Regions from separate parts of the Arthrobacter sp. 05T410 genome, predicted to be linked through region 2. Evidence: riboswitches for the same ligand, from Rfam matches in the RefSeq annotation. Region 2 holds a riboswitch; each other region holds the start of a gene.
What was found. A riboswitch is a leader RNA that binds a small molecule or an ion and turns the genes downstream of it on or off. The one in region 2 is predicted to bind thiamine pyrophosphate.

Region 1 (7,453 bases), on a different contig from region 2:
CAGCGCCGCCCCGAGCCCGTCCAGGCTCGGCGCACCGCCGGTTCCCATGATGAGGCGGGAGCCGAGCCTTACGCCGTCGACCACGAACGGATCGGCCACCGCACCGGTCTTGGGGACGGCCTGTGTTCCTGCGAACGTCGTCTCGTTCATGCTGGTCATCCTCCTTGGACTGCCGTGACAAGTTCGACGTCGTCGCCGTCGGCGAGCGCCGTGGCGTGCCACTGGCTGCGCGGCACCACTTCGGCGTTGCGGGCGACGGCGACACCGAGCTTCCGCCCGTCGGCGGCGCGGCCGTCGGGGCCGATGCTCCGGCCAGTGAGCTGGCTGACGAGTGTGGAGACGGAGGCGCCGTCGGCGACGCTCTGATCCGTTCCGTTAAGTCGGATGTTCATGCTGCTTCCTTCTTGGGGCTGTCCCCGGACGTAACCGGGATGCGGGAAAAACGGTCGGGGCGGAACCCTGCCCAGCGCGGGTCCGGCGTGAAATCCATGAGTTGCCGGCACACGGCGGCAGCGGCGGGGGTCAGCAGGACGCCGTGCCGGAAGAATCCTGTGGCGATGATGAGTCCCGGGACGTCGCCGCCGTCCGCTTGTGCGACCCGCCCCAGCAGCGGGGCATTGTCCGGGGTTCCGGGCCGCGCCCGCGCCGTGGCTTCCAAAAGCTCCAGCTCGGCGACCGCAGGCACCAGCTGCTGGGCATCCCGCAGCAGCTGGTAAATGCCGCCGGCGGAAACCGCGTGCGGATCCGACGGTCCATCCTCCCGCTGGGTGGCCCCGATCACCACGGTGCCGTCCTGGCGGGGGACGATGTACACCGGGATGCCGCGCACCATGCCCCGCACGGTGGCCGTGAGCAGCGGTTGCAGATGCGGAGGCACGCGGAGCCGGAGGATGTCGCCGTAGACGGGCCGCAGCGGCAGCACCAGCCCGGCCGGTAGCTCCTCGAGCGCGGCGGCGCCGAGCCCGTTGGCGACCACGGTCTCGGCAGCCCGTACGGTACCGCCGCCGGCCAACCGCACACCCGCCACCTGTCCGTCCTGCCACAGCAGGCCTGCCGCGCGCCGCCGGACGAAGCTGCCGCCTTCCGCACCGAGCACGCCGGCGAGCCGGGTGATCAGCAGGCGGGGGTCCACCTGGTGGTCGGCCGGGATGTCGAAGGCACACGAGATGCCGGGACTCAGGAGGGGCTCCCGGGTGCGCGCCTCGCGCACTGTCAGTGGCTCCACGGCCAGGCCGCATGCCTTCTGGACTTCCCTCAAGTCCGCGAGCGCGCGCCGGTCCGCCGCGTCGGCCCCCACCGCCAGGGTCGGCGTCGTTAAGTAGCCGGTACCCGCCGGGGAATCCGCGCCGGCGGCACCGGCGTCGAGAGCCGCAGCGAATCCTGGCCACAACCGGGAGGCCTCAAGCATCAGTCCCAGGAGCTGTTCCTCCTGGTAGTGCAGTTCACTCACGGGGGCCAGCATGCCGGCCGCGGCCCAGCTGGCTCCGCTGCCGGGAGCATCATCGATCAGGACCACGGATCGCCCCGAGCGGATGGCCTCGAACGCGATGCCATGGCCGATCACCCCGCCGCCGATCACGGCCACGTCGGCAGTCGTATCCCCCGCGATGATTCCCTCTGCGGTACCGGGCCCCGTGTCACAAACCTGGGCGTCGGCGTCATTTGCGGCTCCGGCCGCACGGCCTGCTCGTGTGCCCATGAAGAATTCCTTCCCTACGCCGGTACTAGCCGGATCAGGTCAAGCGGTCGGCTCTGACGCCCTCTCAGCCGGGCAGCGGCGACATGGCTGCTGCGGGCTCCCGCGGTATGCGCCCAGTTTAGAGGAACTAGGCTGGTCCCATGAGCCAGGACCCCCTCCACACCACCGCCCGCCTCTATCTCTGCACCGACGCCCGCAGGGACCGCGGCGACTTCGAGGACTTTGTGGACGCCGCCTTCGCCGGCGGCGTGGACATCATCCAGTTGCGCGACAAGTCGCTCGAGGCCTCCGAGGAGCTGGAACTGCTGGAGGTCCTGCACACCGCGGCGCAGCGCCACGGGCGGCTGTGGGCCGTCAATGACCGGGCGGACATCGCCTCCCTGTCCGGGGCTCCGGTGTTCCATGTCGGCCAGAAGGACATTTCGCTCGACGCCGCCCGCGGCTTTCTCGGCAAGGATGCCGTGATCGGCCTGTCCACCCACAGCCCGAAGCAGGTGGACGCCGCCATCGCTGCCGCGCCAGGCCGCAAAGGGCTCGATTATTTCTGTGTGGGCCCCGTGTGGGCGACGCCCACCAAGCCCGGACGCGCCGTCGGCCTCGATCTGGTGCGCTACGCCGCCCAGGCGATCGGCGGGGCGGACGCGGAGGGAACCGGCAAGGTCGACGAAAGCGTGCTGCCGTGGTTCGCGATCGGCGGGATCGACCTCAGTAACGTGGAGCAGGTAGTCGATGCCGGTGCCCGGCGGATCGTCGTGGTCCGGGCGATCACCGACGCCACTGATCCGGCCCACGCCGCCGGAGCCTTGCTGGCGGCGCTGGACGCCGCCGCATCCTAAGCAGGTCCCCAGCCCGTAATGCCGGCCGGCACTGAAACTATCCGGCGAGACCCAGCTCCGTCATCCGGCGCGCGTGATTCGCTGCGAGTTCGGCCGCCAGGCCGTTGACCAGCGCCCGGGCGCCGGCGTCGTCCAGCCCCGACAGTCCGCCGAGGAACGCGTGCTCGGCGCTGACACGCTGGGCGTGGTTCAGTACTTCCCCCAGCAGACGCCTGGCCCACAACGCCAGGCGCGACGCCAGCCGGGGGTCATCGGCCAGGGCCGCCTTGATGCGCGCCTGCAGCACGGCCGTGGACTCACCGGTGGAGCGGACCTGCCCGATCAACTCACGGGTCGCGGCGTCGACGTACCGGCCCACGACGCCGTAAAAGTCCGCGGCGACCGTGTCGATCACGTAGGCCTTCATGAGGGCCTCGTACCAGTCCGACGGGCGCGTGCGTTCGTGGAAGTGGTCCACCGAGGGCTGGAACGGCAGCATGGCGGCCTCCGTATCCAGGCCCATGTGTTCGAGCCGGATTCGGACGAGTTCGTAATGCTGGAACTCGACCACCGCCATCCTGCCCAGCAACGCACGGTCATGCAGCGTGGGCGAATACCGGGCACTCGAGGACAGCCGCTCGAAGGCGGAAAGCTCGCCGTACGCCAAGACTCCCAGCAGGTCGGCAAGGAAGCTGTTGTAGAGGGCAGGATCGTCCGCAGTTGCGCTCATCATCCAAGACTAATAGCGGAAATCGGGCTACCCTGATTTTCGTGTCACATCATCGCCTGACCCCCAGTGTCCACGAGCAGCAGAACCAGCTTGCCGGGGCACTCAAGGCGTTGCGCACCACGCTGGAACTGCCCGGCCCGTTCCCCGAGGATGTGCTGCGCGACGCGGAGGCGGCGGTGGCCGAGCACAAGCTCCCGGACCTTGACCTCACGCACCTCGAGTTCGTGACTATCGATCCGGCATCGTCCACCGACCTGGACCAGGCCCTGTTTATCGAACGGAGCAACGGCGGCTACAAGGTCTTCTACGCCATCGCCGACGTCCCCTCCTTTGTCGCCCCGGGCGGGGCGCTGGACGCCGAGACCCGGCGCCGCGGCCAGACCTTCTACACCCCGGACGGCCGGATTCCGCTGCATCCGGAGATTATCAGCGAGGCCGCCGGCAGCCTGCTCGCCGGGCAGCTGTGCGCGGCGTTCGTCTGGGAGTTCGAGCTCGACGCCGCGGCAGAGGTCGCCTCGGTCCTCGTGCGCCGGGCACAGGTCCGCAGCCGCGCGAAGCTCAACTACAAAGGCGTCCAGGCCGAGCTCGACGCCGGCACCGCGGCGCCCGTGCTGCAGCTGCTGAAAGAAGTAGGCCTCAAACGGGTGGAACTGGAACGACTCCGCGGCGGCGCGAGCCTGAACATGCCGGAACAGGAGATCCAGCAACTGCCCGACGGCGGCTACCGGATCGTAGCGGCCCCGCCGCTGCCGGTGGAGGACTGGAACGCCCAGATTTCACTCATGACCGGGATGGCCGCCGCGGCGCTCATGCTCCAGGGCAAAGTCGGCATCCTGCGCACCATGCCCGCCCCGGACGAGGCATCACTGCGCCACTTCCACCGGCAGACCCACGCCCTCGGCAAGCCCTGGGACGGGGAAATGCGCTACGGCGAGTACCTGCGGACCCTTGACCCGACGGACCCCCGGCAGCTGGCCATTGTGCATTCGGCCGGGATGCTCTTCCGCGGTGCCGGATACACACCCTTCGACGGCACAGTGCCCAACGCCGCCGTCCAGTCCGCCATCGGCGCCGCGTACGCCCATTCCACGGCACCGCTGCGGCGGCTGGTCGACCGCTTCGTGCTGGTAATCTGTGAGGCCCTGAGCAACGGCACCGAAGTTCCTGCCTGGGCCAGGGCCGCGCTGCCCTCCCTCCCGGCGATCATGGCTACCTCGGACCAGTTGGCGGCAAAACTGGAGCGGCTGGCGCTGGACACCGTTGAGGCGGCCCTGCTCGTCAACCACGTCGGCCAGGAATTCGACGCTGTCGTCATCTCCGGTCCCAAGCCGGCCAAGGGCACCAACGGCACCAGCAACGGCAACGGCGGGAAGACCAACGGCAACGGAAACGGCCCGTCCGGGATCGTCCAGATCGCCGAGCCCGCCGTGACCGCACGCTGCCCCGGCGAGCTGGAACCGGGCACCAAAGTCCGGGTCCGGGTGGTGTCCTCGGACATCGTCACGCGGGAAATCCAGTTGGAGCTCGTGGGCTGACGGCCGGCTATCGGTCCGTTGACGGCCCGCTGGCCGTCCTCACGCCGTCCCCACGCCGTCGCCAGCCAGCGCTCCCGGCCGCCCTCCCGGTCACTTCCCGAGGCGCAATCACCCGCCCAGTCGAGGATCCACGCCTTGTACAGCTAGACTGAAGAGGTAGAAATGGATGCCCGGTCGTTGATTTCCATGATTTTCGAATTCAACAAGCCCGCCCCTACGCGATCTTGAGATACACCCGCTGGTCCCCAGTGCCAGCATTTAGATAGCCCGCGATCGGCTTCCACTGGAATTGCTTGCGCGCCTGAGCGTGCTCCGGAACGGCCACCACGGCCGGCCCCGTTGAGCAAGCAGCGCAGCCCAAAATGAATAAGGAAACTCCCCTGTGAGTGAATTGCACACGCACCAGCTTCTGACCGATGAGTCCGGCACGGAGACCATCGAGCCCGAAGAGACCATCATCTCGGACGAAAAGCCGCACGAGATTGCCGAGAAGACCTTTGCCGACTTCAATGTCCGTGCCGACATCGTGGAGTCCCTGGCCGACGCCGGCATCACCCACCCCTTCCCGATCCAAGCCATGACCCTGCCGGTCGCACTGGCAGGGCATGACATCATCGGCCAGGCCAAGACCGGTACTGGCAAGACCCTCGGCTTCGGCATCCCGGCGCTGCAGCGCGTCGTCGGCCGCGACGACGCCGGCTTCGACAAACTGGCCGTTCCCGGCGCCCCGCAGGCCCTGGTGATCGTGCCCACCCGCGAGCTCGCCGTCCAGGTAGCCAAAGACCTCGAAAACGCCGCCAAGAAGCGCAACGCCCGCATCGCCACCATCTACGGTGGCCGCGCTTACGAGCCGCAGGTCGAGGCGCTGCAGAACGGCGTCGAGGTTGTCGTCGGTACCCCCGGCCGCCTGATCGACCTCTTCAAGCAGAAGCACCTGAGCCTGAAGAACGTCAAGATCGTTATCCTCGACGAAGCCGACGAGATGCTGGACCTCGGGTTCCTGCCGGACGTCGAGACCCTGATCGCAGGCACGCCCGCGGTCCGCCAGACGCTCCTGTTCTCCGCCACCATGCCCGGCCCGGTCATCGCCATGGCCCGCCGCTACATGACCCAGCCGACACACATCCGCGCCGCGGACCCGGACGACGAGGGCCTGACCAAGCGCGATATCCGCCAGCTGATCTACCGTGCCCACAGCATGGACAAGGTGGAAGTGGTGGCCCGCATCCTGCAGGCCCGCGGACGCGGCCGGACCATCATCTTCACCAAGACCAAGCGCACCGCCGCGAAGGTGGCCGAGGAACTGGTGGACCGCGGTTTTGCTGCGGCCGCCATCCACGGTGACCTCGGGCAGGGCGCCCGCGAACAGGCGCTGCGCGCCTTCCGCAACAACAAGGTGGACGTCCTCGTTGCCACCGACGTCGCCGCCCGCGGCATCGACGTCGACGACGTCACCCACGTGATCAACTACCAGTGCGTCGAAGACGAGAAGATCTACCTGCACCGCGTGGGCCGCACCGGCCGCGCCGGCAACAAGGGCACCGCCGTGACCTTTGTCGACTGGGACGACATGCCGCGCTGGGGGCTCATCAACAAGGCCCTCGGCCTGAGCTACCCCGAGCCCGTGGAAACCTACTCATCCTCGCCCCACCTGTTCGAGGAACTCGACATCCCCGCAGGCACCAAGGGCCGGCTGCCGCGCGACAAGCGTGTGCTGGCCGGGGTCGACGCGGAGGTCCTCGAAGACCTCGGCGAGACCGGCAAGAAGAACTCGCGCACCAGCGCAAAGGACGGCGGAAAGGACGGCGCAAAGGACGGCAGCCGCACGAGCAGCCGTGACGGCGCCCGTGAAGGCAGCCGCACGAGCAGCCGTGACGGTGCCCGCGAGGGCAGCCGGACCGGCGGACGTGACTCGCGCCGCAGCGGCACCGAAGCCGGCGGACGCTCCGGCGACCGCCGTCGCCGTCCCGCCGAGGCCGATGCCGCCACGGCGTCCACTGCGAACGGACAGGGACCGGAAGCTGCTGCCGCCGCGCCGGCGAAGGCCCCCACCGAGGTGGACCGGGCGACCCGTGCCCGGCGCCGGACCCGCACCCGCCGCCGCAACGGCGAGGTAGTGGCCGGCGGCGACGCACAGCCGAGCGGCGCCGAGGCCTAATCCCCTCCATGACTGACACCGTCTGGGCGCCGGACGGCAGCAACCTGGTGGTTCACGCGGACAACGCGGAATACCTCCCCACGCTGCCGGACGGCGCCTTCACACTGATTTACGTGGACCCGCCCTTCAACACCGGCCGGGTCCAGCGGCGCCAGGAAACCAGGATGGTGCTCAACGCCGGCGGCGAGGGTGACCGCGTCGGGTTCAAGGGCCGGTCCTACGACACCATCAAGGGCGCCCTGCACAAGTACGACGACGCGTTCAGCGACTACTGGTCCTTCCTCGAGCCCCGGCTCGTGGAGGCCTGGCGGCTCCTGGCCGACGACGGCACCCTGTACCTGCACCTGGACTACCGCGAGGTGCACTACGCAAAGGTCATGCTGGACGCGATCTTCGGCCGCGAATGCTTCCTGAACGAGATCATCTGGGCGTATGACTACGGTGCACGGGCCAAGTACCGCTGGCCCACCAAGCACGACAACATCCTCGTCTACGTCAAGAACCCGGCGAAGTACC
Region 2 (7,453 bases):
CCAGATGATCGTCCGCCAGCGCGACGACAGAATCCAGATCGGTGTCCTTGAAGACGGCGTCCTGGCCGAGCACTTCGTGTCCAAGACCCAGCAGGACTCCCTGATCGGCAACGTCTACCTGGGCAAGGTCCAGAACGTGCTGCCCTCCATGGAGGCCGCTTTCGTGGACATCGGCCGCGGCCGCAACGCCGTGCTCTACGCCGGTGAAGTGAACTGGGAATCCGTCAACCTCGAGGGCAAGCAGCGCCGCATCGAGAACGCGCTGAAGTCCGGCGACTCCGTGCTGGTCCAGGTCACCAAGGACCCGGTCGGCCACAAGGGCGCCCGTCTCACCAGCCAGATCTCGCTGCCCGGCCGGTACCTCGTGTACGTGCCCGGCGGTTCCATGACCGGCATCTCCCGCAAGCTGCCCGACGTCGAACGCAACCGCCTCAAGCGGATCCTCAAGGACCGCCTGCCCGAGGACGCGGGCGTCATTGTCCGCACCGCGGCCGAGGGTGCGTCCGAGGAAGAGCTGACCCACGACATCAACCGCCTCCGCGCGCAGTGGGAAGGCATCGAGAGCCAGTCGACGTCCACCAAGATCCTCGCCCCCGAACTGCTCTACGGCGAACCTGACCTGACCATCAAGGTGGTCCGGGACGTCTTCAACGAGGACTTCTCCAAGCTGATCGTCTCCGGCGAGGAAGCCTGGGACACCATCGAGGCCTACGTCACCTACGTCGCACCGGACCTTGTGGGCCGGCTCGAGAAGTGGACCAAGGACACGGACATCTTCGCGGCCTGGCGCATCGACGAGCAGATCCACAAGGCCCTGGACCGGAAGGTCTTCCTGCCCTCGGGCGGTTCGCTCGTGATCGACCGCACCGAAGCCATGACCGTGGTGGACGTCAACACCGGCAAATTCACCGGCTCCGGCGGCAACCTCGAGGAAACCGTCACCAAGAACAACCTGGAAGCGGCCGAGGAAGTCGTCCGGCAGCTGCGCCTGCGCGACATTGGCGGCATCATCGTGATCGACTTCATCGACATGGTGCTCGAATCCAACCGCGACCTCGTGCTGCGCCGCATGGTGGAGTGCCTGGGCCGGGACCGGACAAAGCACCAGGTGGCCGAGGTGACCTCGCTGGGCCTCGTGCAGATGACCCGCAAGCGGATGGGCACCGGGCTGCTGGAAGTCTTCGGCGAACAGTGCGAAACATGTGCGGGCCGCGGCATCGTCACCCACGACGAGCCGGTGGAGCACCGCCGCGCCAACACGGTCGCCGCGGAGCACTATGTGCCGCGCACCGAGGCGCAGCCTGCTGCCCGCCCGGAACGCAAGAGCCGTCGCCGCGGCCGGGGGGGCCAGGGCGGAGAGACCGCGCCGGCCGCACCCGCGCCCGTCCACGCCGAACCCACTGAGGCCGAACGCCACGCCAAGGCCGAGGCCACCCGTGCCGCGCTGGCCAACATCGCTGCCGCAGCGCACGCCGCGCACCTGCACGACGGGGAGGCAGCCGCAGCCAGCGACGCCGGGGCCCGCCAGGCCGCCGTCGACGCCGTCACGCAGCTGGCAGCCGCCGACGAGGCAGCCGGCCGCCCCGCAACGGTGCTGACGTTTGGCGGCGAGCAGGTGGCCCTGCCCTTCGTCGAGCACGCGGAGGACGCGCCGTCACCGGCCCTGACCCTGGACCTGCTGACCGAGGCCTTCGCAAACCTGGGCGAAGCCGAGGCCGGCAAGCCGAACCAGGCCGCAGCTGTTGCCGCCCCGGAAGCCACGGCGCCCGAGGCGCCGTCGGCCGTCCGCGCTGCGGAGGCGCCGGCGTCACGCACAGCTGACACCACGACGCTGCGCGGCCGCCGCGGGCGCCGCAACCGGAGTGCCAGCCGCGCCCAGGGCGCAGCCAACGAAACCTCCGTGGAGCACCGCGAGGCAACCCGGCCGGCCGCGGCCGGATCGGTCCACGAGGCCAAGGCTCCCGTTGCGGCCGGGCCTGCGTCCATCCCGGCCGGCAACGAGCCGATCATCCTCGGCGTCGGCGTGCCGGCGTCGGAGCTGTAGTCCTCCGCGACTGACCACGTCCCCGTCCGGTCATTATTTCGACTGGTCGGGCCGCGGGTCCGGGTCAGGGCAGACGTAACATACGTCCGCCCGGGCCCGGGCCCGCTCGTGCGTTAACGGGTCCTCCGGGTGGCAAGGGCTAGGCTGGAACACTGACACGGGGTGCCGGGCATCGGGCCGGCTGAGATCCAGACCCGTTGAACCTGTCCGGTTAGCACCGGCGAAGGGATGTCTTCCTTGTCCGCGAAATCGAATCCGTCCGAGTTCCTCCCGCCCAATTTTCTGCACAACGAGTCTCTGCCGGCCCCGCCGCGCATTCCCCGCGTGCTGGCCATCGCCGGCTCCGATCCCTCCGGCGGGGCCGGAATCCAGGCCGACCTGAAGAGTATCGCGGCGAACGGCGGCTACGGCATGGCCGCCATCACCGCCCTGACAGCGCAGAACACGCAGGGCGTGCGCGCCGTCCACGTCCCCCCGGCGGCGTTCCTCACGGCGCAGCTGGACGCCATCAGCGACGACATCGGCATCGACGCCGTCAAGATCGGCATGCTCGGTGACGCCGCCGTGATCGACGCCGTCCGCGGCTGGCTGGAAAAGGTGCGCCCCGCCGTCGTGGTCCTGGACCCGGTGATGGTCGCCACCAGCGGTGACCGGCTCCTGCAGGAATCCGCCGAGGCCGCCCTGCAGGCCCTCCTGCCGCTGGCGGACCTCATCACGCCCAACCTCGCCGAACTCGCCATCCTGCTCAAGGAACCCGTCGCTGCCGACTGGACCGAGGCCCTGGCGCAGGGCAAGCGGCTGGCCGCCCTGACCGGCACCCCCGTCCTGGTTAAGGGCGGACACCTCCAGGGCGCCGGGCCGGGGGACGGGCATGCCCACGACGCCGACGGCCACGACGCCGACGCCGGCACCGGCTGCCCGGATGCGCTGGTCAACACCGGCGGCCTGCTCGGCCAGGAAACGGTGGTGGTGCCGGGGGAGCGGATCGCGACGCGCAACAGCCACGGCACCGGATGCTCCCTGTCCTCGGCCATGGCCACCGTGCAGGCCCGGGTGGGGGACTGGGAAGCGGCGCTGCGGGAAGTCAAGCCGTGGCTGCTGGGCGCGCTCCGCGGAGCCTCGGCCCTGGACGTCGGCTCGGGCAACGGCCCGGTCCACCACTTCCACCACCTGCAGCACCTCCAGGCCGGGCACGGTCCGGCGGCGGGGGAGTTCGCCGCAGCCCTGCGCGCAGGAGCCGCGGATGATCTTGAGGCGATCTACGCCCTGGACTTCGTCCGCGGACTGGCCGACGGCACCTTGCCCGAGCACGAGTTCGCGTACTACCTCGCCCAGGACGCCATCTACCTCAACGGCTACTCCCGGGTCCTGGCCCGGGCCGCGGCGATTGCCCCCACCGAGGCCGAGCAGCTGTTCTGGGCCCGTTCGGCGCAGACCTGCCTGGAGGTCGAATCCGAGCTGCACCGTTCCTGGCTCAGCACGCGCCTCACGGCCTCCACCCTGGGCCCGGTCACGAAAGCGTATGTGGACCACCTGCTGGCCGCCTCGGTCTCCGGCAGCTATGGCGTCCTCGTGGCGGCGGCGCTGCCCTGCTTCTGGCTCTACGCCGAGGTCGGTTCCACGCTGCACCGGGAGTTCCTGGCCGGTGGCGCCCCCGGGGAGCACCCCTACGCCGGCTGGCTGCGGACCTACGCCGACGAGGACTTCGCCGCCGCGACCCGGCAGGCCATCGCGTACACGGACACGGCGGCCGGGCGGGCATCGGAGAGCGAGCGGCAGGCCATGGCCCTGGCTTTCCGGCAGTCTTCGCGCTACGAAGTGGACTTCTTCGACGCGCCGCGGCTGTACGCCTGACGCGAGCTGGTCCGGACTACCGGTACGATGGTGGGGCGCGGTTCCGGAAGTCGTTGCGGCAACACAGCTCAAGATGGTCAAGATCCCGGCCAAGAACATTGGCAGGGACTTTGCATCAAGATGTTGTGGCGCCTATCACGGACTACCCGCCGGAACCAGCCTCATTTGCGGCCGAAGGCAAAATTAGCGTATTCTAGATCTTCGGTGCTTACGCCAACACTTGGGTTATGACCCTGAGAACGGTCCGCTTGGAATTCCAAATGGATTTGTTCCGGGGATAGCTCATGGGTTCCCCCGGGGAATCCACCGGCGTTGAGGCACAGCGTGAGCCGGTCCAAACAATTTGGCCCCTGGTTCCGCACGCAAATCTAGTAATAAACGTCGAGAGAAGTGAGTTCCCCAGTGGTGTACGCGATTGTCCGCGCAGGCGGCCGCCAAGAGAAGGTTTCCGTTGGAGACTTCGTTACCCTGAACCGCGTCCCCGGTGGAGCCGGCAGCACCTTTGAGTTGCCCGCACTGCTCCTGGTGGACGGTGACAAAGTCACGTCTGCTGCTGCGGACCTGGCCAAGGTAACGGTTACGGCTGAGATCCTCGAAGACCTCCGTGGTCCGAAGATCGTCATCCAGAAGTTCAAGAACAAGACCGGTTACAAGAAGCGTCAGGGCCACCGTCAGGAACTGACCAAGGTCAAGATCACCGGTATCAAGTAACTCTTCGTTACTGTTCAGGTTCCAGCAGATTCCCCAGAATTTTTGAAGGCAGGCATTTCAAATGGCACATAAAAAAGGCGCGAGTTCCACTCGCAACGGTCGTGACTCCAACGCCCAGTACCTCGGCGTTAAGCGCTTCGGTGGCCAGGTAGTTTCCGCAGGCGAGATCATCGTCCGCCAGCGCGGCACCCACTTCCACCCGGGCGCCGGCGTAGGCCGCGGCGGGGACGACACCCTGTTCGCCCTGACCCCCGGTGCTGTCGAGTTCGGCACCCGCCGTGGTCGCCGCGTTGTGAACATCGTGGCTGCTGCAGCTGCAGAGTAACAATAAGTTCTAAATCGGTGGGGCGGGCCATTAGGTCCGCTCCACCGGTGTTTTAACCGCATTACAATCATCTTGGGCCTCTTTGGGGGTCCGGGGAACAGCACTGAGGAGATCCACGTGGCGAGCTTTGTAGACCGGGTAGTACTGCACGTATCCGGCGGTACCGGCGGTCACGGCTGTGTCTCCGTCCACCGTGAGAAGTTCAAGCCCCTCGGCGGTCCCGACGGCGGCAACGGCGGCAACGGCGGCGACGTCATCCTGCGCGTGGACCCCCAGACCACCACCCTGCTCGACTACCACCACGCGCCCCACCGGCACGCCACCAACGGCGGCCCTGGCATGGGCGACTGGCGCGGCGGCAAAAACGGCGAAACCCTGATCCTTCCGGTGCCGGTGGGCACCGTGGTGAAGTCCAAGTCCGGCGAAGTCATCGCCGACCTCGTGGCCGAAGGCGACGAATACATCGCCGCCGCCGGCGGCATTGGCGGCCTCGGCAACGCCTCCCTGTCCTCCCAGAAGCGCCGCGCGCCCGGCTTCGCGCTGCTCGGCATCGAAGGAGAATCCAGCGACGTCGTCCTGGAACTGAAGTCCATCGCCGACATCGCCCTCGTCGGCTTCCCCTCCGCCGGCAAGTCCAGCCTGATCGCCGCAATGTCCGCCGCCCGGCCCAAGATCGCGGACTATCCCTTTACAACCCTCATCCCCAACCTGGGTGTCGTCCAGGCCGGTGAAGTCCGCTTCACCATTGCCGACGTCCCCGGCCTGATCGAGGGTGCCAGCGAGGGGAAGGGCCTGGGCCACCACTTCCTGCGCCACGTCGAGCGGTGCGCCGCCCTGGTGCACGTGCTGGACTGCGGCACGCTCGAATCGGACCGCGATCCGCTCTCCGATCTCGCCATCATCGAGGCCGAGCTGGAGAAGTACGCCGTCGACATGAGCTACAGCGGGTCCGACGGCGAAGTCGTTCCGCTGAACCACCGCCCCCGCCTCGTGGCCCTGAACAAGGTTGACCTGCCGGATGGCAAGGACATGGCCGAGTTCGTCCGCCCGGAGCTCGAATCCCGGGGCTACAAGGTCTTCGAAATCTCGGCGACGAGCCACGAAGGCCTCCGCCAGCTTGGCTTCGCCATGGCCGAAATCGTAAAGGCCGCCCGCGACGCCGTCGCCGCGACCCCGCCGAAGGTACACGCCCCCGTGCTGCGCCCCCGCGCCGTCAACGAGACCGGCTTCACGATCCGCCGCGAGGAAAAGAACCTTGAGCCGCTCTTCCGCGTCCTCGGCGACAAGCCCGTGCGCTGGGTCAAGCAGACAGACTTCACCAACGAGGAAGCGATCGGCTACCTCGCCGACCGCCTGGCCAAGCTCGGCGTCGAAAATGAACTGTTCAAGCAGGGCGCCAAGCCGGGCGACATGGTGGTCATCGGCGAGGACGACGGCGTCGTCTTCGACTGGGAGCCGACCATGATGGCCGGTGCTGAGCTGCTCGCCTCGCCCCGCGGCACCGACGTGCGCTTCGCCGACATCGGCGACCGCCCGACGCGTGGCCAGAAGCGCGACGAACAGCAGGAACGCCGCGACGCCAAGGCCGCCGCCCGCGCCGAGCTCGAAGCCGAACGCAAGGCCGGCATCTGGACCGAATCCGTCAGCAGCCGCCGCGCGCGGCAGCCGCTCAAGGAGAGTGGACTGGGCGAAGCCGATGACGAGTAAGGCCGTCGTCGAGCACCGGTCCCAGCCGCTCAGCGCTCAAGACCTCAAGGCCCAGGCCATCAACGCCCCGGACCGCACCGCGCTGTCAGGTGCGCGCCGGATCGTCGTCAAGGTCGGCTCGTCCTCGCTGACGTCCATCAAGGGCGGGATCTCCGAAGAGGCCCTGACCGGACTCGCCGACGCCCTGGCGCACAAGCGCAACGCGGGCGCGGAGATCATCCTGGTGTCCTCCGGTGCGATCGCCGCCGGCCTCGCCCCGCTCGGCCTTGAGAAGCGCCCCCGCGACCTCGCCACCCAGCAGGCCGCCGCCAGTGTGGGTCAGGGCCTGCTGATGGCCCGCTACACCCACGCCTTCGGCGCGCACGGGGTTACCGTCAGCCAGGTGCTGCTGACCGCCGATGACTTCATGCGCCGCAGCCAGCACACCAACGCGTTCCGCGCGCTGGACCGGCTGCTGAACCTCGGCGTTGTCCCGGTGGTCAACGAAAATGACACCGTAGCCACCCACGAGATCCGCTTTGGCGACAACGACCGCCTCGCTGCCCTGGTGGCTCACCTGGTCCGCGCCGACGCGCTCGTGCTGCTCTCCGACGTCGACTCCCTGTACGACGGTCCGCCGTCGCACGGCGCCAAGCGGATTCCGCACGTCTCCGGCCCCCACGACCTCGACGGCGTCTCGATCGGCAGCACCGGCAAGGCCGGCGTGGGCACGGGCGGCATGGTCACCAAGGTCGAAGCCGCCAGCATCGCCGCGGGGTCGGGTATCCACGCCCTCGTAACATCCACGGCCAATGCGGCCGCCGCGCTGGCCG
Region 3 (7,453 bases), on a different contig from region 2:
GCCGCTGCTGCTGGGCGGCGAAGTGTTCCAGAGCGCCATCGTGGAGCTGTGGCTGCCCGTCTTCGGCGACATCAAGTTCGTCACCTCGACCATTTTCGACATCGGTGTCTACGTCGTGGTCGTCGGACTGGCCCTGGATGTGCTGCGCAGCCTCGGCGCGGAGATCGACGAGCACTTCGAAGAACAACCCGAGACGACCGAAGAGGGACCCGCCGAAGACCAGGACAGCGGAGGATTCCCGGGCGGCGTCCCCGCCGAGTCCGCCGACGCGGAAACCACTGCCAAGGGGAGAACATGAGCGTCAACCTGACCCTGCTGACGGTCATGGGCGCCCTCTACGCCTGTGGCATCTACCTGCTCCTCGAACGCAGCCTCACCCGGGTCCTGCTGGGCCTCATGCTGCTGGCCAACGCCACGAACCTGCTGATCCTCGCCACCGGCGGCTACGCCGGCCTGGCGCCGCTCTTCGACAAGGACACCCCGGCGGGGGACTACAACGACCCCCTGCCGCAGGCCCTGATCCTGACCTCGATCGTGATCTCCTTCGCCGTCACGGCGTTCATGCTGGGCATCATCTACCGCACCTGGGTCCTGGCCCGCCAGGATGAAATCCAGGACGACGCCGAGGACCGCCGCGTCGCGGAAACGCCAAGCTTCGATGCCGAGGACGACTCCGTGATCCCGGTCGAGACGTCGGAGTTCCCGCTGGCCACGGTCATGTCCGGTGACCGCCCCGTGCGGGCCGACAAGGCCGCCTCTGAAGAACAGCCCGGTTCCCTCAACGTTGACCCCAGCCCGGAAGGAGGCGGAGAGTGAACATCACCAGCCTTGCCCCGCTCGCCGTCGTACTCCCCATCCTGGGCGCCGCCCTGACCTTTCTGCTCATCCATCACCCCCGGGTCCAGCGCGCGGTCAGCATCGCCGTGCTGACGCTGACACTGCTGCTGGAATGCTGGCTGCTGGCCTCCGTCTGGGATGGCGGCACGGCCGCGGTGAACATCGGCGGCTGGCTGCCGCCCTGGGGCGTCGTGCTGGTGGTGGACCAGTTCTCCTCCCTCATGCTCGTGGTGTCCTCGGCCGTGAGCCTTGCGGTGCTGATCTACGCAACGGGACAGGGCATGGCCGACGGCGACCGCGACGCGCCGGTCTCGATCTTCCACCCGACCTACCTGATCCTCGTGGCCGGGGTGTCCAACGCCTTCCTCACCGGAGACCTCTTCAACCTCTACGTCGGCTTCGAGATCCTGCTGACGGCCAGCTACGTGCTCATCACCCTCGGCGGGACGGGCCCGCGCATCCGGGCCGGCGTGACCTACGTGGTGGTCTCCGTCGTGTCCTCGGTGCTGTTCCTGATCGCGATCGCCATGATCTACGGCGCCACCGGAACCATCAACATGGCGGACCTCGCCATCAAGCTCGGCGACCTCGACCAGGGCACCCGGACGCTGCTGCACGTCATGCTGCTGGTGGCCTTCGGCATCAAGGCCGCCGTCTTCCCGCTGTCCTTCTGGCTCCCTGACTCCTACCCCACCGCCCCGGCCCCGGTCACCGCGGTGTTTGCCGGGCTGCTGACCAAGGTGGGCGTCTATGCGATGGTCCGCACGGAAACGCTGCTATTCCCGGGGGATGCGCTCAACGCCCCGCTCATGGTCGCGGCGCTGCTGACCATGGTGGTGGGCATCCTCGGCGCCCTGGCCCAAAGTGACATCAAGAGGCTCCTGTCCTTCACCCTGGTCAGCCATATCGGCTACATGGTGTTCGGCCTGGCCATGTCCACCGTGGCCGGTCTGGGCGCCGCGGTGTTCTACGTGGCCCACCACATCACTGTCCAGACCAGCCTGTTCCTGGTGACCGGCCTGATTGAACGCCGCGGCGGCAGCTCGTCCATGGACCGCGTGGCAGGACTGGCCAAGCTCTCCCCGGTATTGGGGGTCCTGTTCTTCATTCCCGCCATGAACCTCGCCGGAATCCCGCCGTTCTCGGGTTTCCTGGGCAAGCTGGGGCTGCTTCAGGCAGGCGTGGAACTGGGGACGCCGCTGGCCTACGCCCTGGTGATCGGCGGCGTGCTGACGAGCCTGCTGACCCTGCTGGCGATCGCGAGGGTCTGGAACCGGGCGTTCTGGCGCAAGCCCGGGGACGCCGAACACCCCGATCCGGTGCTCCTGGCAGCGCCGGCCGACTCCGCCACGGGTGACCGGGCCGGCAAGACGAATGTGACCCTGCTGCCCCGCACCATGGTGGGCTCCACCCTGGGCCTGGTGGTCTTTGGCGTGGCCCTGACGGTCTTTGCCGGGCCGCTGTTCAGGGTGGCCGACCAGTCCGCCCAGGAGATGCTGGACCGGACCTCCTACATCCAGGCCGTGCTCGGCCCGGACGCGCCCGTGCCGCCGGTGCCCCCGTCGCTCCACCCGGTGCAGGTCCGGGAGGGCGGCGGAAAATGAACCGGAAAAGGATCTCGCTGCGCCAGGAACTGCCGCTGCTGGTCTGGCTCGTCTTTGTCTGGGGCGCGCTCTGGCAGAACTTCAGCCCGGGCAATCTCCTCTTCGGCGCCCTCATCGCGGTGCTCGTGGCGCGCATTTTCTATCTGCCCCCGGTGGAACTCGGCGGCCGCTTCAACGTGCTCCGCGCCGTGCCGTTCGCCCTCATCTTCCTCGGAAAAGTCGTCGCGGCAAGCTTCCAGGTCCTGTACCTGGCCGTGGTCCGCGGCCCCAACGTGGTCAGCGCAGTCGTAGCCGTGCCGCTCCGAAGCCATTCGGACCTCCTGGTCACGGCCACCGGGCACGTGATCTCGCTGATTCCCGGGTCCCTCGTGGTGGAGGTGGACAGGTCGACGTCCACGCTCTACATCCACGGCATCAACGTCCGCAATGCCGAGGACGCGGCCAAGCTGCGCAAAGAGGTCCGGGACACCGAGGCCGGGCTGATCCGGATCATGGGGACCAAAGCCGAACTTTCCGCCCTGACACAGGAGACCGCCGCATGATGCAGACCGTCCTGACGGTGACCGCCGTCGTACTGTCCCTGGCCGCCGCGGGGGCGATCGTCCGGATCGCGCGGGGGCCCTCGCTGCTGGACCGGGTTCTGGCCGCCGACGTGCTGCTGGCCATCTTCGGCGCGGCCCTGTGCATCGACATGGCCGCCAACCGGCACCTGAACAACCTGATGCTGCTCGTTGCGATTTCCCTGATCGGATTCGTCGGCTCGGTCACCGTGGCCCGGTTCGTGGCCGACAGGCGGGAGGGCGTCCGTGAATCCTGACACAGTGATCGACGCCGTCTCCGCCGTGTTCATGGTGACCGGAGCCCTGATGTCCCTCGCGGCCGCCATCGGGCTGCTGCGATTCCCGGACCTCATGAGCAGGATGCACGCGGCCACCAAACCGCAGGTCCTCGGCCTGTTCCTGCTGCTGGCGGCCCTTGGCCTGCAGATGCGCACCTGGTCGGTGTGGCCCGTCCTGCTGGTGGCCTGGCTCTTCCAGCTGCTCACCGTCCCCGTGTCCGCCCACATGGTGGGCCGGGCCGGCTACCGGACCAAGCACCTGCACCCGGAGCTGCTGAGCTCCGACGAGCTCGAGGCGGTAGTCCAGAAGGCCGCCCAGCAGGCGGCCACGCACGGAGCGGACGACGACGACGACCGCTGAGCCCCGTCCGGCCCGGCGGACCCGGCCGCACGTCGCCCCCGTCCGGCCCGGCGGACCCGGCCGGGGCCTTCGACTGCCGCGGCGGGCGCCGCGGCTGGTCGCGTCAGGTCAGACGACGTCCTGGGTCTTGGCGAAGCGGGTGATCGCGCGCTGGGTGCCGCGGTTGGCGAGCACCTGGATGATGGCGCTGACCGAGGCGGAGATCAGGGCGAACGTCAGGGCCGAGCGCAGGGTGGTGGGAACGTCGTCCTCCTGGCCCTTGGGCGGCTTGTTGCCCGTGGACTTTTCCCACATGGTGTCCACCAGCTTGGTGCCGGCAAAGCCGGCCAGGAGGCTGACGCCGGTGCCGAGCAGCTTGATGAGGATGTTCATTCTTCGGTCTCCTTGGGACGGGAACGGTTTTCCCCTAGCCTAGCGTTCCGGGGTGAGGACCATCCGCAGGGCCTCGACCACGAGTTCGTGATCCGCCTTCTGGGGCAGGCCGGAGACGGTGACGACGGCGACGGCGCCCGTGCCGCGCACGTAAACGGGAAACGCCCCGCCGTGGGCGGCGAACTCCGACTGATCCCACCAGGCGTTGTCCTCGATCCTTCCGCCGGCGGCGCGGGCCCGGAGGCCCACCAGCAGGGACGGGACCTCGTACCGCATGGCGGTGCGCTTTTTGGCGTTGATCCAGCGCTCATTGTCCGGTGTGGCGCCGTCCAGCGCGGCGTGGAAGAGCACCTGCTCGCCTTTGGTGATGTCGACGGCGATGGGCAGCGAGCGTTGCCTGCCCAGCTCGACAAGGAGGAGCCCGAGGTCCAGGGCGTCATCCTTGCTGAACGACGCGAACTGGAGCGCCTCTATCTCGGCCAGCACGCGGCCGATAAGCGCCGCCAGGGAACCCCGCGGCTGCGGCTCACTCGAGTCGGGATCGTATTCCCCGGAGGGATCTTGGGTGACCGGTGTGTGCGACAAAATATTCCAGCTTTCCGGTGGGTGACGAGGCCGCCCGCTGGCGGGTCCGGGGGTCCGGCACGACGACTCTACCAAGAGGGATTTCCGGGCCGCCGGGACTGCCGCCGTCCGGTCCACGATTGTGACGGCACACCACTGAAAACCCGGCCGTCCGGGTGTAAACTGAGCCAGCCCACAAGGGCGAAAATAATTACGACAGGGGAGCGCCGCCGTCGGGCATCGCCGGAACAATCCGGGGAAACCTTTGGTGGGCGCTGAGAGTGCGGACAGCCGCAGACCCTCGAACCTGATCCGGTTAGTACCGGCGCAAGGGAGTCGAGTTCTCAGGGTGCGCGGAGGGCGGCGGAAGCCGAGACCGGCCGGCGCACCCTCCCCTCCTGTTCCTCAGGAGGACGACATGACAGATATTTCAGCACAGCATGGTTCCGCCAGCCGTTCATCCGCCCGGCGCAACTACAGCTGGCGCGTGGTGGACATTGTGGTGGCCGCGTTGATCGCCGTTGCCGGCGGCGTCATTTTCTGGGCCTGGTCCCAGGGCGCGAACCTGATCTCGACTCCGGTCAACGCGGTCTACCCGCCGTTGAGCGGACTCTACGCCGGCGGCTGGATGATCCCGGCGGTGCTGGGCATGCTCATCATCCGCAAGCCGGGCGCCGCGCTCTTCTGCGAAACCGTCGCGGCCACCGGCGAGCTCATCATGGGTTCGCAGTACGGCACCACGGTGCTGATCTCCGGCATCCTGCAGGGCCTCGGCGCCGAACTGGTCTTCGCGGCCTTCCTCTACAAGAAGTTCAACCTGCCCGTCTCCGTGCTGGCCGGCGCCGGCGCGGGCCTCTTCTGCGGCCTGAACGATTCCTTCCTGCCGTGGGGCTGGAACATCGCCTACGAAGCCGGCGACAAGCTCGCCTACATCGCCTTCACCACGATCTCCGGCGCCGTGATTGCCGGCGGACTGGCCTGGCTCGCCACCCGCGGCCTGGCGAAGACCGGAGTGCTGGGCTCCTTTGCCTCCCGCAAGGCCGCCACGGAGCCCGTCTTTTCCTGAGCCCCGTCGCTGAATCCTGCAGAGAATCATGAGATCTTCACCGGGCGTCCGGCCGGCCGCCGTCACGGCCCGCGGCTGGGGCTGGCGGCATGCCGGACGGACCAGGCCCGCGGTCAGCGGCCTTGACCTGGACATCCAGCCGGGGGAGCGCGTGCTCCTGCTGGGGCCCTCCGGCGCCGGCAAGTCGACGCTGCTCCACGCCCTGGCCGGCGTGCTGGGCGACGGCGCGGCCGGCGACTCCGGGGACCCCGGCGACTCCGGCGACGCCGAGAACACAGACGAGACCGGCAGCCTCCTGATCGACGGTGCCCCGCCACGGGCGCAGCGCGGCCGCGCCGGGCTGGTGCAGCAGGACCCGGAAACGCAGGTGGTGCTCTCCCGCCTCGGCGACGACGTCGCCTTCGGAGCGGAGAACCTCGCCGTCCCGGCGGCGGAGATCTGGCCGCGGGTGCACGAGGCCCTCTACGACGTCGGGCTGGGACAGCTGCCGCTGGACCACCCGACGGCGGCCCTCTCCGGCGGCCAAAAGCAACGGCTCGCGCTCGCCGGGATCCTCGCGATGCGGCCAGGGCTGCTGCTGCTCGACGAGCCGACCGCCAACCTCGACCCCGCGGGCGTCCTGGAGGTCCGCGACGCTGTGGGCCGCTGCCTGGACAAGACAGGCGCCACGCTGGTGGTCGTGGAGCATCGGGTGGGGGTCTGGAAAGATCTGGTGGACAGGATCGTGGTGCTGCAGCCAGGGTCCGCCACGGACTCCGCGGTCTTGATTGACGGACCGCCGGACCGGGTCCTGGCCGAGGCGCGGGACATGCTCATCGGTGCGGGCGTCTGGGTGCCGGGCTACGTCCCGGCGACGCGGATGCGGACACCGGTGCGGGGCGCGGGACAGATTCTGCTCGCGGCCGACGCGCTCGCGGTGTCCCGCGAACGGCCGCGGCGGGCCGGGCTGCGCGACGGCTTCCGCACCATCGCGCCGCGTCCGGTCCAGTCCGGGGTCTCGGTCCGGGTCCGCGCCGGCGAGGCGCTGACCATCACCGGACAGAACGGCACAGGGAAGTCCACCCTGGCGCTGACGCTGGCCGGTCTCCTGCGGCCCGTCGCGGGAACAGTCTCGGCCACGGCGGAGCTGAGCAGTCCCGCCACCGGTCACTCCAGTGGTCGCTCCAGTGGCCGCGTACGCGACGGCGCCGGACCCGATCCCTACCGGTGGAAGGCCCAGCAGCTGATCGCCAGGATCGGAACCGTCTTCCAGGAACCCGAGCACCAGTTCGTTACCGGCAAGGTCCTCGACGAGCTCATGTTCGGCCCGCGCCACCTCGGCTACGGCGAAGACCGCGTGGACGAACTGCTGGAGCGGCTGCGGCTGACGGAGCTTGTGGACGCCAACCCCTACACGCTCTCCGGCGGCGAGAAGCGGCGACTTTCGGTAGCCACTGTGCTGGCGGCGCACCCCCAGGTGCTGGTCCTGGACGAGCCCACCTTCGGCCAGGATGCCAATACCTGGGCCGAACTCGCCTCGTTCCTCTCCGAGCTCCTCGACGCCGGTACCGCCGTCGTGTCCGTGACGCATGACGCCGAATTCAGCGCCGTCCTGAGCGGCGCCGAACTCCGCCTCCGGCCACAGGAAACCGCCGCCGCGGACGCTCCCGGCCCGGATCTCGAGCTGCCGGAGGGGGCCTCGCCATGAGGGACGCGCTGAGCCTGCTCGGCAACCATGCGCTGCTGACCCGAGCCAACCCGCTCGCCAAGTTCACGGCGGTCACCCTGATCACCCTGGTCCTGGCGCTCTCCATTGACTGGGTGTCGGCGTC
Region 4 (7,453 bases), on a different contig from region 2:
CGGCTCCCGCCGGGCCCGTATTGCCCGCGGTTCCGGCGTGCACGTCTCCGAGGTCAACGGACTGCTGGAACGGTTTGCCCAGGCCCAGAAGATGATGAAGAAGATGGCCGCCGGCGGCGGGATGCCCGGCATGCCGGGAATGCCCGGCATGGGCGGCGGGGGCGGCGCCCGCAAGGGAGCCAAGTCCGCGCCCAAGAAGAAGGCCCGCTCCGGCAACCCGGCCAAGGCGGCGCAGGAACTGCGCGACGCCGAGGCCCGGCGTGCCGCCGGCCCCAAGGCGCTGCCCACCGGAGCGTCGTTCGGCCAGCAGGGCGGCGACTTCGATCCGTCCCAGCTGAACCTGCCCAAGGGTTTCGACAAGTTCCTCGGCGGCAGCAAGTAGCCGCAAGTGCTGACGGCCGCCGGCACTGTGTCGCCGGCGGCATCAGCACTGAAGTGCCATAGGGTTAGACAATGTTCAAGCAGCGCGTAGTCTTCGTCCACGGGGACGGCAGCTTCGGCGCCGCCGCGTGGCCAAAACAGCACGGAATGGCGCTGGACTACGACGCCCTGTTCCTGCGGCGGCACGGGTTTGACGCCGTCGCGGAACCGCTCGAATCCAGCTTCGCCGCCGACGCCGCCATCGTGCTCGCCTCGCTGGCAGACGACGGCCGCGGCGAGGCCGGCGGCCATGTCGTGGCCCATTCGCAGGGCGCGATCGCCGCGATGATGGCCGCCGTCGAACGGCCCGACCTCGTCCAGTCGCTGACCCTGGTGGAACCGGCCTGCCTGTCCCTGACCGCGGAACTCCCGGCCACCGCCGCGCACCGGGCCCTCATGCAGCCGCTCTTCGACGTCCGCCACAACCTCAGCGACGACGACTTCCAGCGGGAGTTCATCCGCCGCGCGTTCGCGGCGGACGCCCCCGGGGCCACTACGCCGGAGGCCCTCCGGGCTGCGCGCCGGCTCCGCCTGCAGGCGCCGCCGTGGGAAGCCCCGCTGCAGATCGTGCCGGGCGTGCCGACCCTGGTCCTGACCGGCGGCTGGGAACCGCTGTATGAGGAAATCGCCGGCTACCTGCGCGAGACCGGCGCCCTGCACCGCACGGCGCCGGGAGGGCACCGGCCCCAGGATTCAGCCGAAGGGGACCGGGCCATCCGCTCCTACATCGCCGAGGTCAGCCGGCACCAGCACGCCCGGGCGTCCTAGGAAGCTGCGGGTTCTCCCACCGAGGGCTGCGGCAGGTAGACCTTGCCGCCCGAGGCGAGGAACTCGTTGCTCTTCGCCCGCATTCCGGCCGCCATCTGCGCTAGGGCCGCCTGCGAATCTGCTGATCCGTATTCGTCCCGGATGTCCTGGCTGATCCGCATGGAGCAGAACTTCGGACCGCACATCGAGCAGAAGTGGGCTGTCTTGGCAGGCTCCGCGGGAAGCGTCTCATCATGGAAGGCCTCGGCCGTGACCGGGTCCAGGGACAGCGCGAACTGGTCCCGCCAGCGGAACTCGAACCTTGCCTTGGACAGGGCATCGTCGCGTTCGTGCGCGCCGGGGTGGCCCTTGGCGAGGTCCGCGGCATGGGCGGCGATCTTGTAAGTGATCACGCCCGTCTTCACATCGTCCTTGTTCGGCAGCCCGAGGTGTTCCTTGGGCGTGACGTAGCAGAGCATGGCAGTGCCGTAGCGGGCGATCTCGGTGGCGCCGATCGCCGAGGTGATGTGGTCATAGCCCGGTGCGATGTCCGTGACGAGCGGCCCGAGTGTGTAAAACGGGGCGCCCTTGCAGAGTTCCTGCTGGCGCTCCACGTTTTCCCGGACGAGGTGGAAGGGCACATGCCCGGGGCCCTCCACCATGACTTGCACGTCGAAGTCCCAGGCCCGCTGCGTGAGCTCGGCCAGGGTGTCCAGTTCGGCGAACTGTGCCGCGTCGTTGGCATCCGCCGTCGCGCCCGGCCGCAGCCCGTCGCCCAGCGAGAACGCGACGTCGTAGCGTGCGAAGATCTCGCACAGCTCATCGAAGTGGGTGTACAGAAAGTTCTCCCGGTGGTGCGCCAGGCACCAGCCAGCCATGATGGAACCGCCGCGGGACACGATGCCGGTGACCCGGTTGGCCGTCAGGGGCACATACCGCAGCAGCACGCCCGCGTGGATGGTCATGTAGTCCACGCCCTGCTCGCACTGTTCGATCACGGTGTCCCGGAAGATCTCCCAGGTCAGGGCGTTCGCCTCACCGTTCACCTTCTCCAGCGCCTGGTAGATCGGGACCGTTCCGATGGGGACGGGGGAATTACGGATGATCCACTCGCGCGTGGTGTGGATGTCATCCCCGGTGGAGAGGTCCATGACGGTGTCCGCGCCCCACTGCGTGGCCCACTGGAGTTTGTCGACCTCCTCGGCGATGGAGCTGGTCACGGCGGAGTTGCCGATATTGGCGTTGATTTTCACCAGGAACGACTTGCCGATGATCATCGGCTCGGATTCGGGGTGGTTGACGTTGTTGGGAATGATCGCGCGGCCCGCGGCCACCTCGCTGCGCACCAGCTCCACATCGCAGTTCTCGCGCAGCGCGACGAACCGCATTTCCTGGGTGATGACACCGTCCCGGGCGTAGCGCATCTGCGTGACGGTCCTGCCCTCAACGGCCCGGCGCGGCACCGGCCGGCCGCCCCGCCACTCGGCCGACGCAGCACCGCGGCGCACCGCCGATTTGCCGTCGTCGAGCAGCTCCCGTTCGCGGCCGGCGTAGGGTTCGGTGTCCGCCCTGGCCTCAATCCAGGGGGTGCGGAACGGCTCCAGCCCGCGGACCGGATCGCTGCCCGGGCCGGCAGTGCGGTACACCCGGAACGGCGGGTTCCGGACGTCGCCCGGGGAGGGTTCCAGGGCGATCTCGGTCACCGGCACGCGGATGCCATGCTCCGGATCCGTGCTGAAGGCCAGCGAGTGGGACTTCAGCGACTGCGTGGTGGCTGCGGACTGAATTTGGACAGGGCTGTGCTGTGTCACTTGGGTGTTCACGGAAAAGCTCACTTCCTTCGCCGGCATTACCCGGACAGGTTCAACGGTCGCAGGCTGCGTCAGCCCGATCTCAGCCCCTGCAGGGGCACCCGTGTGGTCGTAGACGAAACTACCACGCACCTCCGGCCGGCCCTCGAGTGTGACGGAGTGCGGTCGGGCCGCGGTGTTAGCGTGGCATTGTGACTCTGCCCAGGGCCGTGCCCCGCATCCGGATGGCGACGCCGGAAGACCTCAAGGCGCTGCCGGTTCTCGAGGCCTCAGCAGACCGCATCCTCGAAGCGGAGCTGGGGAACCAGACGCTCCCGGCTCCGGAGTTGACGACGCCGGTTGAGCCGCTCTTCATACTTGTCGCCGGTAACCCGCCCGTAGGGTTTGCCCGCGTTGACGAGGTCGGCGGCCAGGCCCATCTGGAACAACTCTCCGTGCAGCCGGACTCCGCCGGGCGGGGGATAGGACGGTCCCTGGTGGAGACGGCCCTTGATGCGGCCCGGAGCCGTGGCTATTTATCGATGACGCTTTGCACCTTCGCAGGCGTCCCGTTCAATGCGCCGTTTTATGCGAGCTGCGGTTTCGAGGAACTCGCCCAGCCAGGACAGGCGTTGGGCGCCCTGCGGATCCACGAAGCGCAGCTGGGGCTGGACCGTCTTGGCCGGCGGATCGTCATGCGGATTAGGCTTTAGGTCATGACCGGCATCATCGAGTTCAGCGGCCCCATCCTCACCGCGGCGGACCAGGAACGCCGCGGGCTCTGGTCGGTGGGCGGCCTGCTGACCTTCCACCGTCCGGCCGCCGCGCCTGACCTCGTACTCGACGGCTGGGTCATGCCCGGCCTCGTGGACGCGCACTGCCACATCGGCCTCGGCCCGGGCGGGGACGTTACCGAGGACACCGCGGAATCCCAGGCCCTGGCGGACCGCGACGCCGGGACACTCCTGGTCCGCGACGCCGGCGCCGTCCACAACACACGCTGGCTGCAGCAGCGCGCGGACCTGCCCCGGATCATCCGCTCCGGCAGGCATCTCGCCAGGACCCGGCGGTACCTGCCTGGCCTGGCCGTCGAGGTCGAACCGGAGGATCTCGTCGAGGCCGTGCGCAAGCAGGCCAGGGCAGGCGACGGCTGGGTGAAGGTCGTGGGGGACTGGATTGACCGCGACGCCGGCGACCTCGCCTCCAGTTTTCCCGCCCGGACCATCAGGGACGCCGTCCAGGCCGCCCACGATGAGGGGGCCCGCGTCACCGCACACTGCTTCGCCGAAGACACCCTCGATGACATGCTGGACGCCGGGATCGACTGCATCGAGCACGCCACCGGGCTGCTGCCGCGGCACCTGCCGCGCTTCCTCGAACAGGGTGTTCCGATCGTGCCCACCCTGATCAACATCGCCACGTTCCCGGACATCGCCGCCCGGGCGGCGGCCAAGTTCCCCCGCTACGCAGCCCACATGCGCTCGCTGTGGGAGCGCCGGGCGGAGCGGATCCTCGAAGCCCACGAGGCCGGGCTGGCGATCTATGCCGGTACCGACGCCGGCAGCGTGATCAGCCATGGCAGGATCGTGGACGAGATCCAGGCCCTGCACGCCGCCGGCCTTTCCGCCGCTGCCGCCCTCAACGCCGCGAGCTGGTCCGCGCGGACCTGGCTCGGCGCGGAGTCCATCGGTGAAGGGGCAAGCGCTGATGTCCTCGTCACGGCCGAAGATCCGCGGAGCAATCCGGCCACGCTCCGCCGGATCCGGCATATCGTGCTGCGTGGGCTGCCGGTAGACCGGGTGCCAGTCCATGTTTTGGAATAAATTGAAGCTTCAAGTAATTTATCTTTATGTAGAGTCGCCGAAGGCCGGTGGCTACAGAATCCACGGAGCATTGCCATGACCGCAGAAGCCAGCACCCAGGACCTCCTTCCTGCCGAACTCACCATGGGCACCGTGATGCTCAAGGTCGGCGACATGAAGCTCATGACCGACTACTACCAGCGCGCCCTCGGCCTGGAGACTGTGGCCGAACAGGACGGCGGGCTCTACCTTGGGCGCCAGCAGAAGCCGCTGGTGCATCTGGCGCCTGCCCCGGGCCTGAATCTACCTTCCCGCGGCGAGGCCGGGCTCTTCCACACCGCCCTCCTCTTCGAGGACCAGCACTCCCTGGCGGCCACCATCGCCACCGCGGCCCAGTACGAGCCCCAGTCCTTCACCGGCAGCGCGGACCACCTCGTCAGCGAGGCGTTCTACTTCAACGACCCCGAAGGCAACGGCATCGAGCTGTACTGGGACCGGCCGCGGGCGGCGTGGTCCTGGGAGGGCAAGAACGTCGTCATGGACAGTCTCGCCCTGCCGCCGCAGCGCTACCTGCAGCAATACCTGACCGAGGAGTCCGTGGCCGGCCAGCGCCAGGCCGCCGCCGGCGTCGGGCACGTCCACCTGCAGGTCGGCGACGTCCAGTCGGCGCATGATTTCTATGTCGGCACGCTCGGCTTCGAAAAGACCGCGGGCTGGCACGGCCAGGCGCTGTTCGTCTCGGCCGGCGGCTACCACCACCACATGGCCATGAACGTCTGGAACAGCCGCGGCGCGGGCCCCCGGCGCGACACGCTGGGCCTGGGCGAGGTCCTCATCGAGGTGCCCTCCGGCGACGACGTCGCGGCCCTGGCCGACCGGCTCAAGGTTGCCGGCGTCGAATCCCACCACACCGGCGCCGAGCTGCGCTTCGAGGATCCGTGGCGCAACCGGATCCGCGTCGCCGTGCGCTAGAAGTTCTCCCCTAGGCAAGCTGGTCGCTGGACATGTCCAGCGCGCACAGCTCCCCCCGGACATGTCCACTCTTCGCCGGCGGGAACGCTGGGCATGTCCACTGCTCGCGGCCGGGACTCCGGAACATGTCCATTGCTCGCAGCCGGGAATGGACATGGTTGCCATATGTCCAGTACTCACGGCCAGGAGTGGGCATGCCCATCGGGCCTTGGTCGGGTTCCCGGGCCAGCGAGGGACATGTCCACTGTTTCCAGGCAGGACGTCGGAACATGTCCATTGCTCGCAGCCGGAAATGGACATAGTTGCCACATGCCCAGTGCTCAGGGTCAGAGGATGGCATGTCCAGCGGGCGGGGCGGGGTCGTGCTGAAGCGGCTAGGCTGAAGCGACGCCGAAAACAGCGGTCTGCGGACCGCCGAACCCTAAGGACCAGCTGCATGGGATTCACCGAACTCTTTGTGTCCACCCACGAAGAAGCCCTCAAGCGCGCCGGCGCACTGGAAGGCGGCGGCCCGGCCGCCCCGGGCGCCGTCCGCATCCCGGAGATCAGCGATTTCGAGGTGGAGCGGCTGGGAGACCTCGCCGGCGTCGCCGTGCACGCCCCGGGCGCGGACTATGAACTGGCCATGGTCGACGTGGCCAGCGACTCGCTGCTCGGCGTCCCGGCGGCAATGGTCCGCACGCTGGCGGAACTGCTCAACTATGAAACCGAAGGGGAGGGCGAGGTCCTGGAGGATGTCGCCGCCAACTGGGCCGCCGAGGAGGACATGCCCTTCGGCCCCGAAGAGGCCCGGGACTACGTCCGCCGGATCGCCGAGCTCGCCGCCGGCGTCGACCCCGCCACCAGGTCCGGCCTCTACGTCTGGACGTCCTGACCGGCCCTCGAGGCCGCTTCCAGGCCGCGCGCTGGTGCGCCGGGCACGTGTCAAGTCGAAATCCTGCCGGTGATCTGGCACAATGAACAGGTACTCGATCTGCGTGGCCCCTCTCTCCGCGTCTGGATCTTGTCCTTTAGAACCCCCAAGTACGGCCCGCCCCACGGGTGCAGAACGTCGGGCTCGACCCCGTTTCAGAAACAGGAGTGACCACAAAAGTGGCCGTAAAGATTCGCCTTAAGCGCTTCGGTAAGATGCGCGCACCGTACTACCGCATCGTCGTCATGGACTCACGCTCCAAGCGTGATGGCCGTGCTATCGAAGAGATCGGCAAGTACCACCCGACCGAAGAGCCCTCGTACATCGAGGTCGACACGGACCGTGCCCAGTACTGGCTCGGCGTCGGCGCACAGCCGTCCGAGCAGGTCGCCGCGATCCTGAAGATCACCGGTGACTGGCAGAAGTTCAAGGGTCTCCCGGGCCAGGAGGGAACCTTGAAGACCAAGGCTCCCAAGGCTGCCTTCGTTACCCCGGAAAAGGGTTCCGTGATCATCCCGGAAGCCATCACCAAGAAGGCCAAGAAGGACGAAGCTGCCGAGGCTCCCGCCGACGCCGCCGAAGCAGAGACCACCGAGGCTGAGTAAATTGCTGGCAGAAGCGCTCGAACACCTGGTCCGCGGGATTGTTGACAGCCCCGAGGACGTCAAGGTCAGTGCGAAGAACAACCGCCGCGGGGAAACCCTCGAGGTGCGCGTTCATCAGGACGACCTCGGACGGGTGATCGGCCGGCAGGGCCGGACCGCACGCGCATTGCGCACTGTGGTTGCGGCGCTGGCGGACGGCGAGCC

Region 1: it holds a riboswitch for thiamine pyrophosphate, as region 2 does, so the genes downstream of both, thiO (glycine oxidase ThiO) here and AC1DFR_RS14650 (bifunctional hydroxymethylpyrimidine kinase/phosphomethylpyrimidine kinase) in region 2, are expected to answer to the same signal.
Region 3: it holds a riboswitch for thiamine pyrophosphate, as region 2 does, so the genes downstream of both, AC1DFR_RS15675 (ECF transporter S component) here and AC1DFR_RS14650 (bifunctional hydroxymethylpyrimidine kinase/phosphomethylpyrimidine kinase) in region 2, are expected to answer to the same signal.
Region 4: it holds a riboswitch for thiamine pyrophosphate, as region 2 does, so the genes downstream of both, thiC (phosphomethylpyrimidine synthase ThiC) here and AC1DFR_RS14650 (bifunctional hydroxymethylpyrimidine kinase/phosphomethylpyrimidine kinase) in region 2, are expected to answer to the same signal.

What each region holds. Positions count from the first base shown of each region.
Region 1 covers NZ_JBFTLP010000012.1:96,455-103,907, reverse strand. The annotation lists gene AC1DFR_RS15355 (thiazole synthase) at 1-150, opposite strand, end outside; gene thiS (sulfur carrier protein ThiS) at 156-392, opposite strand; gene thiO (glycine oxidase ThiO) at 389-1,699, opposite strand; TPP riboswitch at 1,693-1,813, opposite strand; gene thiE (thiamine phosphate synthase) at 1,840-2,535, shown strand; gene AC1DFR_RS15335 (ferritin-like fold-containing protein) at 2,573-3,247, opposite strand; gene AC1DFR_RS15330 (RNB domain-containing ribonuclease) at 3,286-4,779, shown strand; gene AC1DFR_RS15325 (DEAD/DEAH box helicase) at 5,162-6,937, shown strand; gene AC1DFR_RS15320 (DNA-methyltransferase) at 6,946-7,453, shown strand, end outside.
Region 2 covers NZ_JBFTLP010000011.1:75,505-82,957, forward strand. The annotation lists gene AC1DFR_RS14645 (Rne/Rng family ribonuclease) at 1-2,044, shown strand, start outside; TPP riboswitch at 2,193-2,290, shown strand; gene AC1DFR_RS14650 (bifunctional hydroxymethylpyrimidine kinase/phosphomethylpyrimidine kinase) at 2,327-3,898, shown strand; gene rplU (50S ribosomal protein L21) at 4,301-4,609, shown strand; gene rpmA (50S ribosomal protein L27) at 4,671-4,934, shown strand; gene obgE (GTPase ObgE) at 5,052-6,641, shown strand; gene proB (glutamate 5-kinase) at 6,631-7,453, shown strand, end outside.
Region 3 covers NZ_JBFTLP010000013.1:69,885-77,337, forward strand. The annotation lists gene AC1DFR_RS15635 (Na+/H+ antiporter subunit A) at 1-298, shown strand, start outside; gene AC1DFR_RS15640 (Na(+)/H(+) antiporter subunit C) at 295-816, shown strand; gene AC1DFR_RS15645 (Na+/H+ antiporter subunit D) at 813-2,441, shown strand; gene AC1DFR_RS15650 (Na+/H+ antiporter subunit E) at 2,438-2,983, shown strand; gene AC1DFR_RS15655 (MrpF/PhaF family protein) at 2,980-3,258, shown strand; gene mnhG (monovalent cation/H(+) antiporter subunit G) at 3,290-3,640, shown strand; gene AC1DFR_RS15665 (DUF4235 domain-containing protein) at 3,749-4,012, opposite strand; gene AC1DFR_RS15670 (heme-degrading domain-containing protein) at 4,052-4,597, opposite strand; TPP riboswitch at 4,785-4,928, shown strand; gene AC1DFR_RS15675 (ECF transporter S component) at 4,995-5,642, shown strand; gene AC1DFR_RS15680 (ABC transporter ATP-binding protein) at 5,671-7,329, shown strand; gene AC1DFR_RS15685 (energy-coupling factor transporter transmembrane component T family protein) at 7,326-7,453, shown strand, end outside.
Region 4 covers NZ_JBFTLP010000018.1:52,084-59,536, forward strand. The annotation lists gene ffh (signal recognition particle protein) at 1-382, shown strand, start outside; gene AC1DFR_RS17660 (alpha/beta fold hydrolase) at 454-1,188, shown strand; gene thiC (phosphomethylpyrimidine synthase ThiC) at 1,185-2,990, opposite strand; TPP riboswitch at 2,986-3,093, opposite strand; gene AC1DFR_RS17670 (GNAT family N-acetyltransferase) at 3,170-3,670, shown strand; gene AC1DFR_RS17675 (amidohydrolase family protein) at 3,674-4,780, shown strand; gene AC1DFR_RS17680 (VOC family protein) at 4,856-5,731, shown strand; gene AC1DFR_RS17685 (hypothetical protein) at 6,168-6,605, shown strand; gene rpsP (30S ribosomal protein S16) at 6,824-7,249, shown strand; gene AC1DFR_RS17695 (RNA-binding protein) at 7,251-7,453, shown strand, end outside.